Bradyrhizobium diazoefficiens: one gene and its partner. Each later gene encodes a partner of the first gene's protein in a complex. Links are inferred from orthologs where the notes say so. Each region holds a gene or a part of one and is shown in the gene's direction. Other genes may lie near its edges.

Region 1 (6,494 bases):
ACATCTTGCGGCTTTGATCCTCGCTGGTGACAACGGCATAAGCTTTCAGAAGTACGCTACCAAGGAAGACCTCTCAGAGCTTCGGGGGCAGGGCGCCAGCGGGCATTCGGGCACATCAGCACCGGCGCTCGCCATGCCGCGATCAAGCGTACGTCGTGCCAAAGCCAAACCGGCTCCTCGTCCCAAGGACAACACCGTGTTCGTGGTCCACGGTCGGGATGAGGCCTTGCGGAAATCAATGTTTGCGTTCCTTAGAGCGCTGGGGCTTAAGCCGATGGAGTGGGGAGACGCGCTCGCCACGGCCAAGGGGGCCAATCCGCAGATTGAAAGCATCATCGACTCTGCCATGAGTAAGGTGCAGGCGGTGGTTGTCCTGTTTTCACCGGATGAAGAGGCACGCCTGAAGGAATCTCTCTGCGGGAGAGGTGAAAAGCGCACTGAAGGGGCGCTTGCGGGACAGCCTAGACCCAACGTGCTCTTCGAGGCGGGTTTGGCGCTCGGAAGACACCCAGAGAAGACGCTATTGGTTCAAGTCGGCAAAGTTCGGGGATTTTCTGACATCGCGGGGAGACACCTTGCGCGACTGACGAATGACACTTCTCGCCGAAATGACGTCGCAAATCGCCTTGAGCAAATCGGGTGCGTGATCAATCGGCGAGGGGACGACTGGATGACGGAAGGCGACTTTGCGCGCTGAAGCGCGATGGGCTTCTCTCAAATACAAAGGCCTGCTACGAAGCGAACCAGAGCGCGCACGAAAAGCTTATCAGGGGCTAGGCCGAAGCGTGGTGGTACCCACCCAACTGTGCCGATCTTGCCGATGGCCTAAACCTGCTTCCCCGCAATGATCTCCTGCAAGGTCGCGACATGCCGCGCGAAGGCACCGCGGCCGGCTGCGGTGGCGGTCACTGTCGTCTGCGGCTTCTTGCCGACGAAGGCCTTCTCCACCGAGACGTAGCCCGCCTTCGCCAGCGTCTCGATATGCGCGCCGAGATTGCCGTCGGTGGCACCGGTCAGCTTCTTTAGCCGGGAAAATTCGAGGCCCGCGGCTGTGGCTGGCAGCGAGTTCAGCGCGGCCATGATCTTGAGGCGCAGCGGCTGGTGGATGATGTCGTCGAGCTCGGCCATGGCGCTAGCTCCGTCGCATCCAGAGGCCGCCGACGATCAGGCCAGCGCCATTGACGACGGCCATCCACGGCAGGAAGGCGTCGCCGGTGACGAAGAAATACCCGACCAGTGTCAATGCGGTGATCGCGAGCGCGATCACGACGAAGGCGTAGCCGAACCACAGCCCCGCCAGCGCATAGAACAACATGAAGTAGATGGTCCAGAACGTGCCCTGCTGGCGCGGCGTGAAGTGGCCGAGGACGTGCGCGCAGAGGAAGCCGAAGGCGACGAACATCAGGAAGGCGAGCAGCATACGCATGTCAAAACCACGAACCCCGGTCGAGGCCTGGTTCGCGGCGCTGATCGCAAACGAGCCGGCAATGCCGACGACGTAGACCGCGAGCCAGTAGTAATAAGCTTCGCGCGGCCAGAGCCAGGTCACGATGTTGGCGGCGAACACCAGCACGCCCCACATGATCATCATCTGGCTGGCGAGATCGTAGATGCGCGACTGCCGCACGCGCTGGACGATGTCGTCGATCTCGGCCAGCGCCTCGGAGGCCTGCTTGCTGTCGATCATGACTGGCCGGCTCCACGCGTCGCCACGTCCTCTGCGATCGCGTTGACCGCCTTCGGGTTGGTGACGATGCCCATGTGGTTGACGCCCTCGATCAGCTTGACGTCCACGGACCGCTTGATGGCCTGCACGGCCTCGGCATATTTGTCCGAGATCATCATCTCGTCCTCGGCACCGCCGAAGATCGTGAGCGGATGCGTCACTGCCGGCAGATCGAGGCGGTAGCCGTGCGTGGCGAAGTTACGCATCAGGCGGTCGGAATAGGTCGGGGTCAGGAAGCGCTCCGAATTCGCAGGCACCGCGAAGGCGAGCACCGGAAGCTGCGCGCAGCAGTCGATGCCGAGCTTGCGCAGCGCAGCGAGAGCGAAGAAGCGCGGCAGGTCAGCATTGGCCCAGCCGCCGGCATGCGGCCGGTTGGTCGGCGCGTCATAGCCGAGATAGGGCGCGACCAGCACGGTGCGCACGAACAGGTCCTGCACGATCGGCGTCGCGGCGACGCGCAGCGAGAAGCCGGCGCCGGCGGAATGACCGATCAGGGTCAGCGGCAGATCGGGCGCGCTTCGGCGGACATGGGCGACGAAGTCGACGAGGTCGTCCTCGAGCTGGCCGACATAGCCGATATCGCCGCGCGTGCCCGAAGCGCCGTGGCCGCGCGTATCCAACGCCCAGGTCTCGATACCGTGTGCGGCGAAGGCCGCCGTCAGGGCGTGATTGACCGTGCCGGAGGAGCCAGACGAGCCGTGGATGAAGATCGCACCGCGATCGGTGGCTGTCCCTTTCGGCGTATAGTGGCGGAAGCCGAGCCAGGTGCCGTCGCGTGCCTGGAAACGCTCGAGCGGCGGCAGCGTGGACCAGTCGATGCCCTTGGCGGAGTCCGAGACCGAACGCATCTCCGCAGGCCGTTCAAGCGGCGTCGCGATCAGGGCGGTCAACAGCAGCGCCACTGCGCCGACCGCACACAGGGCCCATTTCAGTCCGCTCAAAACGCCGCGCAGCAGCCGGATCGCCATGGCTCAATCTCCCGTAGAACGCATCAACAATAGATAACTCTATACTACAGAGTACTCTTCCGATCAACCTGGGGATTGGCGCCACGCTGCGAAAATCCTTAACGTCGGGTCCGACCCCAAAATGCCGAATCGATTGCCGATGCCGCCTGCGGAACAACTTCACAACGCGCCTGAATTCACCGTCTCCGAGCTCTCCCAGTCCCTGAAGCGGACGGTGGAGGACACCTATGGCCATGTCCGGGTCCGCGGCGAGATCTCCGGGTTCCGCGGCGCCCATTCCTCCGGGCATTGCTATTTCGCGCTCAAGGACGAGAGCGCCAAGATCGAGGCGGTGATCTGGAAGGGCGTGCACGGCCGGATGCGCTTCAAGCCCCAGGAAGGGCTCGAGGTCATCGCCACCGGCAAGCTCACGACCTATCCGGGCTCCTCCAAATATCAGATCGTGATCGAGGCGCTGGAGCCGGCCGGCATCGGCGCGCTGATGGCGCTGATGGAGGAGCGCAAGAAGAAGCTCGCCGCCGAGGGCCTGTTCGACGAGGCGCGCAAGCAGCTGCTGCCCTGGCTGCCGGATGTGATCGGCGTGGTGACCTCGCCGACCGGCGCTGTGATCCGCGACATCCTGCACCGGCTCGAGGACCGCTTTCCCCGTCATGTGCTGGTGTGGCCGGTGAAAGTTCAGGGCGAAGGCTCGGCCGAGCAGGTTGCAGCCGCGATCCGCGGCTTCAACGCGTTGCCCGAGGGCGGCAAGATTCCACGGCCCGACGTGCTCATCGTCGCGCGCGGCGGCGGCTCGCTGGAGGATCTCTGGTCGTTCAACGAGGAGATCGTGGTCCGCGCCGCGGCCGAGAGCATGATCCCGCTGATCTCTGCGGTCGGGCACGAGACCGACATCACGCTGATCGATTTCGTCGCCGACAAGCGCGCGCCGACGCCGACGGCGGCCGCCGAGATGGCGGTGCCGGTGCGCAGCGATCTGTTCGTCGAGGTCGCCGATCTCGCGCGGCGCACGCGCGCCTGCTGGCAGCGCGGCCACGAGAACCGCCGCAACGAGCTGCGCGCCGCCGCACGCGCGCTGCCGGCGGCATCCGATCTGCTCGCGATCCCGCGGCAGCGGCTGGATTCCGCAGGCAGCGCCCTGCCCCGCGGGCTCAAGGCCAGCACGCATGCGCATTTCCGCAGGTTCACCGCGGCGAGCTCAAAGCTGACGCTGCGGGTGCTGCACGGCCAGATCGCACAGGCCGATCATCGCCTCACCGTGTGCGGCGAGCGGCTCGGCCTGTCCGCGCGCTCGCTGCTGCGGCAACGACGCGACCGCTTCGCCGGACTTGAAGTGCGCTTGCGCGCCTCAAAGCTCTCCAATGCGCAGGCGCAGCGCAATGCGATCGCGCGCCAGCGCGAGCGCACGCATCGCCTCGCCGAGCGCGCCAACCGCGCGGTTGTCACGCTGCTGCAGCGGCTCGATGCCCGCGTCGAAAACAGCGGCAAGCTGCTCTCCGCGCTGTCCTATCGCGGCGTGCTCGCCCGCGGCTTCGCGCTGGTGCGCGACGAAGCCGGGCATCCGCTGCATTCGGCTGACAGCGTCGGGCCCGGCGCACGCGTCGAGATCGAGTTCGCAGATGGCCGTGTGGGCGCGACGGCGGATGCCGATCGGCCAGCGCCTGTGGCCAAGCGCGCACCGGCGCAGCCGAAGTCCGCGGCGCAAGACACGAAGCCAGCGCCGAAACGCGTGGGCAAGCCGGTGGATCAGGGCAGTTTGTTTTAGGGCGCGGTGCGCCCCTGCTATCGCAGCATTCTGAATGCCACCCCGTCATCCTGAGGTGCGAGGTTTGCGATGCGAATGCATCGCAAGGTGAGCCTCGAAGGATGAACGGCCGAGATGCAGCCGGGCCGTCGCCCTTCGAGGGCCGCTGAAGAAGCGGCCACCTCAGGGTGACGGTGGCAGATTGGTGCGCCTCTACCGGCAGGACAACCCGGCGTCCATCGTCGTCCAGAAGCCGCAATGTTCCGGCGCGAGTTGCGGTGCGCCGGCGCGGGCTTCGAACAGGAAGACGACGATGGTGAAGACGACCAGTGCGGACAAGAAGATGGCGAGGCGGTTGCGCATGAAGGATGCGTTTAGCCGACATCATGGTCGAACTAAGGCACCGACATCCGCTGAAACCGGTGTGACGCGCGATCCGTAGATTCACGGTCGGCCATTATCCGTGCAGGGCGGTGGTCGATGCGGGGCTGTCCGCCTCACCCTGTTCCTCGGGCGGCCCCGCTTACCGCGCCAGCCACTCCGCGACGTCCTTCTGCGACTCCGCGCGCGCCTCGGAATCGGTGCCGAGATGGCCGTGCTCGGGCGCGGCGGCATCGGCGCTGCTGGCGGCCGCATGCAGCGGCGTGTTGGCGCGGTCGAAATCGTGATAGGCGCCGGGATAGACCACGATGCGCGCGAGCGCGCTGCGGCCGTGCGCGCCGTCCACCATCTGGCGGCAGGCCGGCGGCGAGGACACGTCGTCGTTCGCGCCGATCAGCACCAGCGTCGGCACCCGCGTGCTCCAGCCGAGGCCGGCGGAGATCCGACAATCCGGATAGAACGCGATCGCGGCGCGGAAGTCCGGACCCACGTCGCGTGCCACGCTCTGCGGGCGCACCGCCCAGAGCAGCGCGCTGGCGCCGTTGGCCCAGCCGATCAGGCTGACGCGGTTGCGCGCGACCCAGGTCTGCTTCATCAGCCAGGCGCGCGATGCCGCGATGTCGGTGACGCGCTCGCGCCGCGCCGTGACGTGGATGTCCTTGACGCGGCATTGCGGCCCCAACTCGCGCGAGCCGTAGCTATCGGGCAGCAGCACCGCATTGCCCGCCCTGAGCAGCCGCTCGGCCCAGTCGCGATAACGCGGCTGAACGGAATCGGAATGGCTGCCGAGGCCGCCGCAGCCGTGCAGCGCGATCACGGTCGGGAATGGCCCCGCCCCCTCGGGCTTGAAGAGCTGCGCATGCAGGACGCCGGACGATAGCGGAATTTCGACCTGCTGCGGCGCAGGCGCCGGCGACGCATGCACGGCAGACATCGAGAGCGTCAGGAACAGGGCGGTCAGTCGAAGGCGCATCGGACTCTGTCGCAGGAGGTGCCGAACGGTCTCAAGCACTATCATGCGAAAACGGCGGCAAAACATCACAAACCGGTGGGTTTAACGGGCGGACAAGCTACCCTATCTATGCTACATCCGGTCCAACACATCGTGCCCCGCAAGGTTTTCCAAACGGGGCCCATCCACGGAGACTTTCGACCGTGCTGAACAAGTTCGGCCCCTCGGGCCATGGTGAAGCGCAGGTGCAATATCTCGACGGCGATTTCCGCGTGATCTCGCCGGGGACGTTCGTGCGCTGCGCCATCACCGACACGCGGATCCCGCTCGACGAGCTGAAATACTGGAGCGTGGACCTGCAGGAAGCCTATGCCACGCCTGGCGCCGTGCTGCAGCGGCATTTCCCCAACGCGCCAAAGCCGCAGTCGTGAGGCTTCGTCCGCGTGGCTATTGCTGCTCGGGACCATCCGCGCCCACGCACGTCTTGATCGCACTCTTCCGCGCCTCGCCGACCACCTTCTGATCGATCGCCTGCTTCAGGCAATCGAGCCGCGCCTGCGCCATGCAGAGCTGCATCTGGTCGCGCTTGTCCTGCCCCTTCAGATTTTGCGTCGTGGCGAGACAGGTTACGCGCTTGGTCGCGGGAACCGGCACCGCGGCGCCCGGAGCAGCGGGAGCCGGCGTCGTTTGTGCAAACACCGGCGCGACAATCAGACACACAAGGCT
Region 2 (7,161 bases), 4.7 Mb from region 1 along the record:
CAATGCGGGCGAGCAGATCGTCGGTGAAGATGACGAAGACGGAGGTCAGCAGGAACGAGAATGTGCTGGCCGCGGACACCAGCGTACCGGGCCAGCCATGGGCGCGCTGGAGCTCGGCGAGATAGACGCCCTGGCCGTAGAGGCCAAAGCCGAACATGAAGAAGGCCATCAGGAAGCAGGCCAGCACCACGCGCCAGCCACGGTAGTGAAGCGAGGATTCATCAGCACCCGTTGCGGCGATCAAGTATCGGCCTCATGGAACGAGACGGCTGATCGTGACGCACAACCACCGGTTTTTCAAATGAAACATTGTAGCTGATTGTTGCAATGCGCAAAACGCCGCAGGATGTGTGATGCACCTACCGCGAGGTTCCCGGCGAACGCCATCATCGGACGGGTGTGATGCAACCGCTTACGAGCGTCACCGCCGAAATGGTTGAACCGCAGGATTGGCACGCGTGCCGGATCATGTAGGCTCAGTCTCGCAAGACTCGCCGATGGCAGGCGCCGCGGCGGCCGCAGGGAGTCCTCATGCCGAACGGCAATATCATCGTCACCGAAGACCGTGGAACGCGCGTCATCACCCTGCGCCGCCCGAGCAAGAAGAATGCGATCACCCTGGACATGTATCGCGAGATGAGCCGCGCGATCGACACCGCGCAGAACAATCCCGATATCCGCTGCATGATCATCACCGGCGGCTCCGGCGTGTTCACGGCCGGCGACGACATCGACGACTTCATGCACGCCGACACCTCGCGCCCGGAAACATTGTCGGACGGCGCAAAATTTCTCTATTCGCTCACCCTCAACGCCAAACCGATCATTGCGGCCGTGGACGGCGCCTCGATCGGCATGGGCACGGTGATGCTGTTCCACTGCGACTATGTGCTTGCCTCGAATGCTGCGACATTTTCAGCGCCCTACATCCATCTCGGGCTCGTGCCGGTCGGCGCCGCCAGCCTCTTGATGCCGCACACGATGGGCTATCAGCGCGCCTTCGCCATGCTGGTGATGGGGCGCACTTTTACCGCCGCCGAGGCCCACGCCGCAGGCTTCGTCAACACCGTGGTCTCGCCGGGACATACCGAGGTCGAGGCCCGCAAGGTGGCGCGCGAGATCAGCCGGCTACCGGCCGAAGCCGTCGCAACCTCGCGCAAACTGCTGCGTGCCCCGCCGGAAGAGCTCACCCGCCGCATCGACCGGGAAGCCCATCTGTTCGGCGAGCGGCTGAAATCGGACGAGGCGACGGCCGCATTCAATGCGTTTGCGAACAGGAAGAAGCGGTAGGCAAGAGAACTTTCGTGAAATCTTCGCGCGGAATGACTAATCTTGTTCCATGCGACATCTTCTCCGCCTGACCAGCTTCGCCCTCGCGCTCGCCGCCCTGCCCGCCGCGGCCCAGACCGTGGCGCCCGTCGAGCTGCGTATTCTCGCGATCAACGATTTCCACGGCAATCTCCGTCCGCCGCCGGGCGGCATCCGCATCAATGACCCCGAGGACAAGAACAAGAAGGTGATGGTCGCCGCCGGCGGCGCCGAGTACATGGCGACGCTGGTGCAGCAGCTCCGCGAGGGACACAAGAACACCATCCTCGCTGCCGCCGGCGACCTGATCGGGGCGAGCCCGTTTTTGTCGGCGATGTTTCACGACGAGCCGTCGGTCGAAGCGCTTTCGATGATGGGGCTTGCGATTACCTCAGTCGGCAACCATGAATTCGACGAGGGCAAGACCGAACTGCTCAGGATGCAGAACGGCGGCTGCCATCCGGAAGATGGATGTCAGGGACCACGTCCCTTCACCGGCGCGAAATTCCACTATCTCGCGGCCTCCACCATCGAGACCGCGACCGGCAAGAGCGTGTTGCCGCCATACGAGATCCGGGAGTTCGAAGGCATCCCGGTCGCCTTCATCGGGTTGACGTTGAAGGAGACCGCCGGCATCGTCTCTCCGTCAGGCATTGCCGGGCTCGAATTCCGCGACGAGGCCGAGACGGTGAACGCGCTTGTGCCGCAGTTGAGGGCACGGGGTGTCGAGGCGATCGTGGTGCTGATCCACCAGGGCGGCGAACCCTCGGGCGACTACAACGAGTGCCCCGCAATCACAGGCCCGATCGTCGACATCGTGAAAAAATTCGACCGCGCCGTCGACGTCGTTGTCAGCGGCCACACACATCGCGCCTATGTCTGCCAGATCGACGGCCGGCTGGTGACCAGCGGCGACAAATACGGCACGCTGGTCACCGCGATCGACCTCAAGCTCGATCCGGCAACACGCGACATCGTCAGCGCCAGGGCCGAGAACGTTATCGTCGCCAACGCCTCGCTCGCCAAGGATCCCGAGCAGACCGCGCTGATCGACGCCTATGACAAGCTCTCGGCGCCGATTGCCAACCGGCCGGCCGGATCGGTGATGCAGACGCTGTCGCGCGTCCCGAACGACGCCGGCGAAAGCGCGCTCGGCGACGTCATCGCCGATGCACAGCTTGCCGCCACCAAAGACGCCAAGGATGGCAGCGCTGTCATCGCGCTCACCAATCCTGGCGGCATCCGCACCGACATCATCCCGAAAGAGAACGGCGCGGTGTCTTACGGCGAGCTGTTCGCGAGCCAGCCATTCCGCAACCGCCTCGTCACCATGACGCTGTCAGGCAGCCAGCTCAAGGACATGCTGGAGCAGCAATGGCTCGATCCGAAGCGGCCGCGGATCCTCCAGGTGTCGATCGGGTTCAGCTACAGCTGGGATGCATCAAAGCCGTTCGGCGAGCGCGTGATCGTCGACAAGATGACGCTCAATGGCAAGCCGATCGAGCCGGCCACCGGCTACCGCGTCACCGTCAACGATTATCTGGCGGTCGGCGGCGACGGCTTCACGGTCGCGAAACGGGGCGCTTCGCCGCAATATGGCGGCTATGACGCCGATGCGCTGTTTGCGTTTTTCAGGGCGCATGGTCCGATCGGCCCGCTGCCGCCGACTCGCATCCTGCGCGTGAATTGATCCGGATCAAACCTGGGCGGAACGGGACAGCCCTTTGCCATTCGCGGTGGAACCCCTAGATTGGGTTTTGCATTGCGTTTTGGCGCCGGATGCGTCAAGCGACGCCGAGAGTTCGTTCCCAGTGAGGCCGACCTGATGAGCACGCTTCTCCTTTCCCACAAGGCCTGCCTCGACCACGTCACGCCGCCGGGACACCCTGAAAGACCCGACCGCCTGCGCGCGGTGGAGGAAGCGCTTGCGGTTGAGCGCTTCCAGTTCCTGGCGCGTGATCTCGCGCCGGAGGGCGATCTCGATCTCGTGACGCTCTGCCACAACGAGGACTACGTCACCGAGCTGCGCCACATCGCGCCGACCAGCGGCCAAGTCTATATCGATGGCGACACGTCGATGTCCCCGGGCACGTGGGAAGCGGTGATGCGCGGCGTCGGCGGGGCGGTGGCTGCGACCGAAGCGGTGATGAACGGCGAGCATCGCAACGCCTTCGTCGCGGTGCGCCCGCCCGGCCATCACGCCGAGATCGGCAAGCCGATGGGCTTCTGCTTTTTCGACAATGTCGCGATCGCCGCGCGCCATGCACAGCGCAAATACGGCATCAAGCGCGCCGCCATCGTCGATTTCGACGTGCATCACGGCAACGGCACCCAGGACATCTTCTGGTCGGACCCGACCGTGATGTATTGCTCGACGCATCAAATGCCGCTGTTTCCAGGCACCGGTGCCAAGGGCGAGCGCGGCGATCACGACACCATCGTCAACGCACCGCTGGCCTCGGAAGACGGCGGACCCGAATTCCGCTCGGCGTTCGAGAATTTGATCCTGCCGCAACTCGAAAAATTCAGCCCCGAGTTGCTCATCATCTCAGCGGGCTTCGACGCGCATTACCGCGATCCGCTGGCCTCGCTGAATTTGCGCGCGGAAGACTATTCCTGGGTCACGCGCAAGCTGATGGACCTAGCCGACAAATCCGCAGAGGGCCGCGTTGTTTCTGTGCTCGAAGGCGGCTACGACCTGCAAGGACTGAAAGAATCTGTTACGGCGCATGTCGGCGCCCTGATGGGTGCTTGACCCACTCGCCACATTAAGCCCGCAAAACTCTGCTGTTTTACACGAGTAGCGAATCGGGCAATCGGAAACGGATATGGCCGAAAATACCCAAATCGACATCTCCCGGCTCACCTTCGAGCGCGCGATCGAGGAACTCGAAACGATCGTGAAGCGGCTCGAGGACGGCAAGGTGCCGCTCGAGGAATCCGTCACGATCTACGAGCGCGGCGAAGCCTTGAAGCGGCGCTGCGAGGAGCTGTTGCGTCAGGCCGAGGCGCGCGTCGACAAGATCACCACCGATGCCAGCGGCCAGGCCACCGGCACCGCACCGCTCGACGTGCAGTAAGGCACGGCGCCCCAAAGCCGCCCGTTTCAAGCATCGGCCACCTGCAATTTTCAAGATCGCACGCCGCTGTCGCCGCTCGCGGACCGGGTGGCGGGGCAGCAGAATTGGCGAATTCCCTCGCCGCTGCGTTTTGACCCGGCGAATCACGCCAAAATAGCTGTTCTTATGCCCAGAATCCTGCCAAGGAACCGGGCAGAATTGGAACCTCCCCTCCGGCGCCGAGATTAACCAAATTAGCCCGCCGGTTGCACCTGCATACCCGTAGTCGGTCGGGCGGGTTGGCTTTGGCCCAAGCTTTGGTGTAAAGCTGCGCGGAGTGTGGCTTTTTGTTAGCTTTGACGTGGGGACCGATTTCCGACGACAAGCGCTTCAAATCGCTAATGAAATTGGCTGGGACGGACGAAGCCGATCTACGTGACAGGGATCACAGAGACTGAACCGGAGCGCACTTAAGCTCACCTAAGCTTGAAGACGGGGCTTTGCCCCATGCAGGTGGCTCCGACGGTTTAAGGACTCGCGCTGCGCCGACATTGTGCAAACCCATCGCGCACCGGAACAATCTTCCGGTGCTGACAAATTGGAAATCGCCGTGAACGCATACAGTAAAACGCCGCTTCTCGACACTATCCGGACGCCGGACGACCTGCGCAAGCTCAAGGTCGAACAGGTTCGCCAGGTCGCCGACGAGCTGCGTCAGGAGACCATCGATGCCGTCTCGGTGACCGGCGGTCACTTCGGCGCGGGCCTCGGCGTTGTCGAGCTCACCACCGCGATCCACTACGTGTTCGACACGCCGCGCGATCGGCTGATCTGGGACGTCGGCCATCAGGCCTATCCGCACAAGATCCTCACCGGACGCCGCGACCGCATCCGCACGCTGCGCACCGGCGGCGGCCTGTCCGGCTTCACCAAGCGCAGCGAGAGCGACTACGATCCGTTCGGCGCCGCGCATTCCTCGACCTCGATCTCGGCCGGTCTCGGCATGGCGGTCGCGCGCGACCTCGCTGGCGGCAAGAACAACGTTATAGCAGTGATCGGTGACGGCGCGATGTCGGCGGGCATGGCCTACGAGGCCATGAACAACGCGGGCGCCATGAACTCGCGCCTGATCGTCATCCTCAACGACAACGACATGTCGATTGCGCCGCCGGTCGGCGCCATGAGCGCCTATCTCTCGCGCCTCTACTCCGGCAAGACCTATCGCACGCTGCGCGATGCGGCCAAACAGATCAACAAGCGCCTGCCGAAGATCCTCGCCAACCGCGCCAACCGCGTCGAGGAATATTCCCGCGGCTTCATGATGGACGGCGGCACGCTGTTCGAAGAGCTCGGCTTCTATTACGTCGGCCCGATCGACGGCCATAATCTCGACCATCTCCTGCCCGTGCTGAAGAACGTCCGCGACATGGAGACCGGCCCGATCCTGGTCCACGTCGTGACGCAGAAGGGCAAAGGCTACGGCCCGGCTGAAGCGTCCGCCGACAAGTACCACGCCGTCGTCAAGTTCGACGTCGCCACCGGCACCCAGGCGAAAGCCAAGCCGAACGCGCCGGCCTACCAGAACGTGTTCGGCCAGAGCCTGGTCAAGGAAGCCGAGAAGGACGACAAGATCGTCGCCATCACCGCGGCGATGCCGTCGGGCACCGGCGTCGACATCTTCAACAAGGCGTTCCCGGATCGCACCTTCGACGTCGGCATCGCCGAGCAGCACGCGGTCACCTTCGCCGCCGGTCTTGCGACCGAAGGCTACAAGCCGTTCTGCGCGATCTACTCGACCTTCCTGCAGCGCGGCTACGATCAGATCGTCCATGACGTCGCGATCCAGAGCCTGCCAGTCCGCTTCGCCATCGACCGCGCCGGCCTCGTCGGCGCGGACGGTGCGACGCATGCCGGCTCGTTCGACAACGCCTATCTCGGCTGTCTGCCGAACATGGTGATCATGGCGGCAGCCGACGAAGCCGAGCTCGTCCACATGGTGGCGACCCAGGTTGCGATCAACGACCGTCCGAGCTCGCTGCGCTATCCGCGCGGCGAAGGTCGCGGCATCGAGATGCCCGACGTCGGCGTTCCCCTCGAGATCGGCAAGGGCCGCATGATCCGCCAGGGCAGCAAGATCGCCCTGCTCTCCTTCGGCACGCGTCTGGCCGAATGCGAGAAGGCGGCCGACGAGCTCGCCGCCCATGGCCTCTCGACCTCGATCGCCGATGCGCGCTTCATGAAGCCGCTCGACACCGAGCTGGTGCTCAAGCTCGCGCGCGACCACGACGTCCTGATCACGGTGGAAGAAGGCTCGATCGGCGGCTTCGGCTCGCATGTCGCGCAGTTCCTGACCGATCAGGGCGTGCTCGACACCGGCATGCTCAAGTTCCGCACGATGGTCCTGCCCGACGTGTTCCAGGATCACGACACGCCGAACGCGATGTACGCCCGCGCCGGTCTCGACGCCAAGGGCATCGTCGCCAAGGTGTTCGAAGCGCTCGGCAAGGACGTCAAGACCGAGACGGTCAAGCTCGCCTGAGGCTTGTTCACCTCTCCCGCTTGCGGGAGAGGTCGAAGGCGCGGGTGAGAGGGCTCTCTCCTCTAGGGGATTGTCCCGTTGCGGAGACACCCTCTCCCCAATCTTCCCCCGCGAGCGGGGGAGGGAGCGCAGTTTTTGCCGCGGTTCGCAACTCGCCTGATTTCTCCTGAGCAGTTCTCATGAAAATCTATCTGGCAGGTCCCGACGTGTTCCTGCCGGATGCGGTCGGGATCGGCCGGCAGAAGGCCGCGATCT

Evidence for each region.
Region 2: the proteins of xseA (region 1) and JJC00_RS11970 are in contact, whole or in part, in a cryo-EM structure (PDB 8TXR), measured with the Escherichia coli proteins. The link is inferred for Bradyrhizobium diazoefficiens from one-to-one orthologs.

Annotation. Positions count from the first base shown.
Region 1 is NZ_CP067102.1:7,331,059-7,337,552, forward strand. The notes cover bases 2,304-5,144. They hold xseA (exodeoxyribonuclease VII large subunit), read left to right. Parts: upstream 2,304-2,833; coding sequence 2,834-4,456; downstream 4,457-5,144. Other genes in these bases: JJC00_RS34180 (alpha/beta hydrolase), read right to left, coding at 2,304-2,694; JJC00_RS34190 (hypothetical protein), read right to left, coding at 4,649-4,798; JJC00_RS34195 (dienelactone hydrolase family protein), read right to left, coding at 4,959-5,144. Also shown: JJC00_RS34165 (TIR domain-containing protein), read left to right, coding at 1-697; JJC00_RS34170 (winged helix-turn-helix domain-containing protein), read right to left, coding at 826-1,128; JJC00_RS34175 (hypothetical protein), read right to left, coding at 1,133-1,687; more of JJC00_RS34180, read right to left, coding at 1,684-2,303; more of JJC00_RS34195, read right to left, coding at 5,145-5,789; JJC00_RS34200 (DUF2093 domain-containing protein), read left to right, coding at 5,972-6,199; JJC00_RS34205 (hypothetical protein), read right to left, coding at 6,216-6,494. UniProt on the Escherichia coli protein: Bidirectionally degrades single-stranded DNA into large acid-insoluble oligonucleotides, which are then degraded further into small acid-soluble oligonucleotides.
Region 2 is NZ_CP067102.1:2,621,089-2,628,249, reverse strand. The notes cover bases 2,962-5,762. They hold JJC00_RS11970 (exodeoxyribonuclease VII small subunit), read left to right. Parts: upstream 2,962-4,136; coding sequence 4,137-4,388; downstream 4,389-5,762. Other genes in these bases: dxs (1-deoxy-D-xylulose-5-phosphate synthase), read left to right, coding at 4,978-5,762; JJC00_RS11975 (histone deacetylase family protein), read left to right, coding at 3,134-4,063; JJC00_RS11980 (bifunctional metallophosphatase/5'-nucleotidase), read left to right, coding at 2,962-2,998. Outside these bases: JJC00_RS11990 (MFS transporter), read right to left, coding at 1-244; JJC00_RS11985 (enoyl-CoA hydratase-related protein), read left to right, coding at 532-1,290; more of JJC00_RS11980, read left to right, coding at 1,340-2,961; more of dxs, read left to right, coding at 5,763-6,906; JJC00_RS11960 (nucleoside 2-deoxyribosyltransferase), read left to right, coding at 7,086-7,161. UniProt on the Escherichia coli protein: Bidirectionally degrades single-stranded DNA into large acid-insoluble oligonucleotides, which are then degraded further into small acid-soluble oligonucleotides.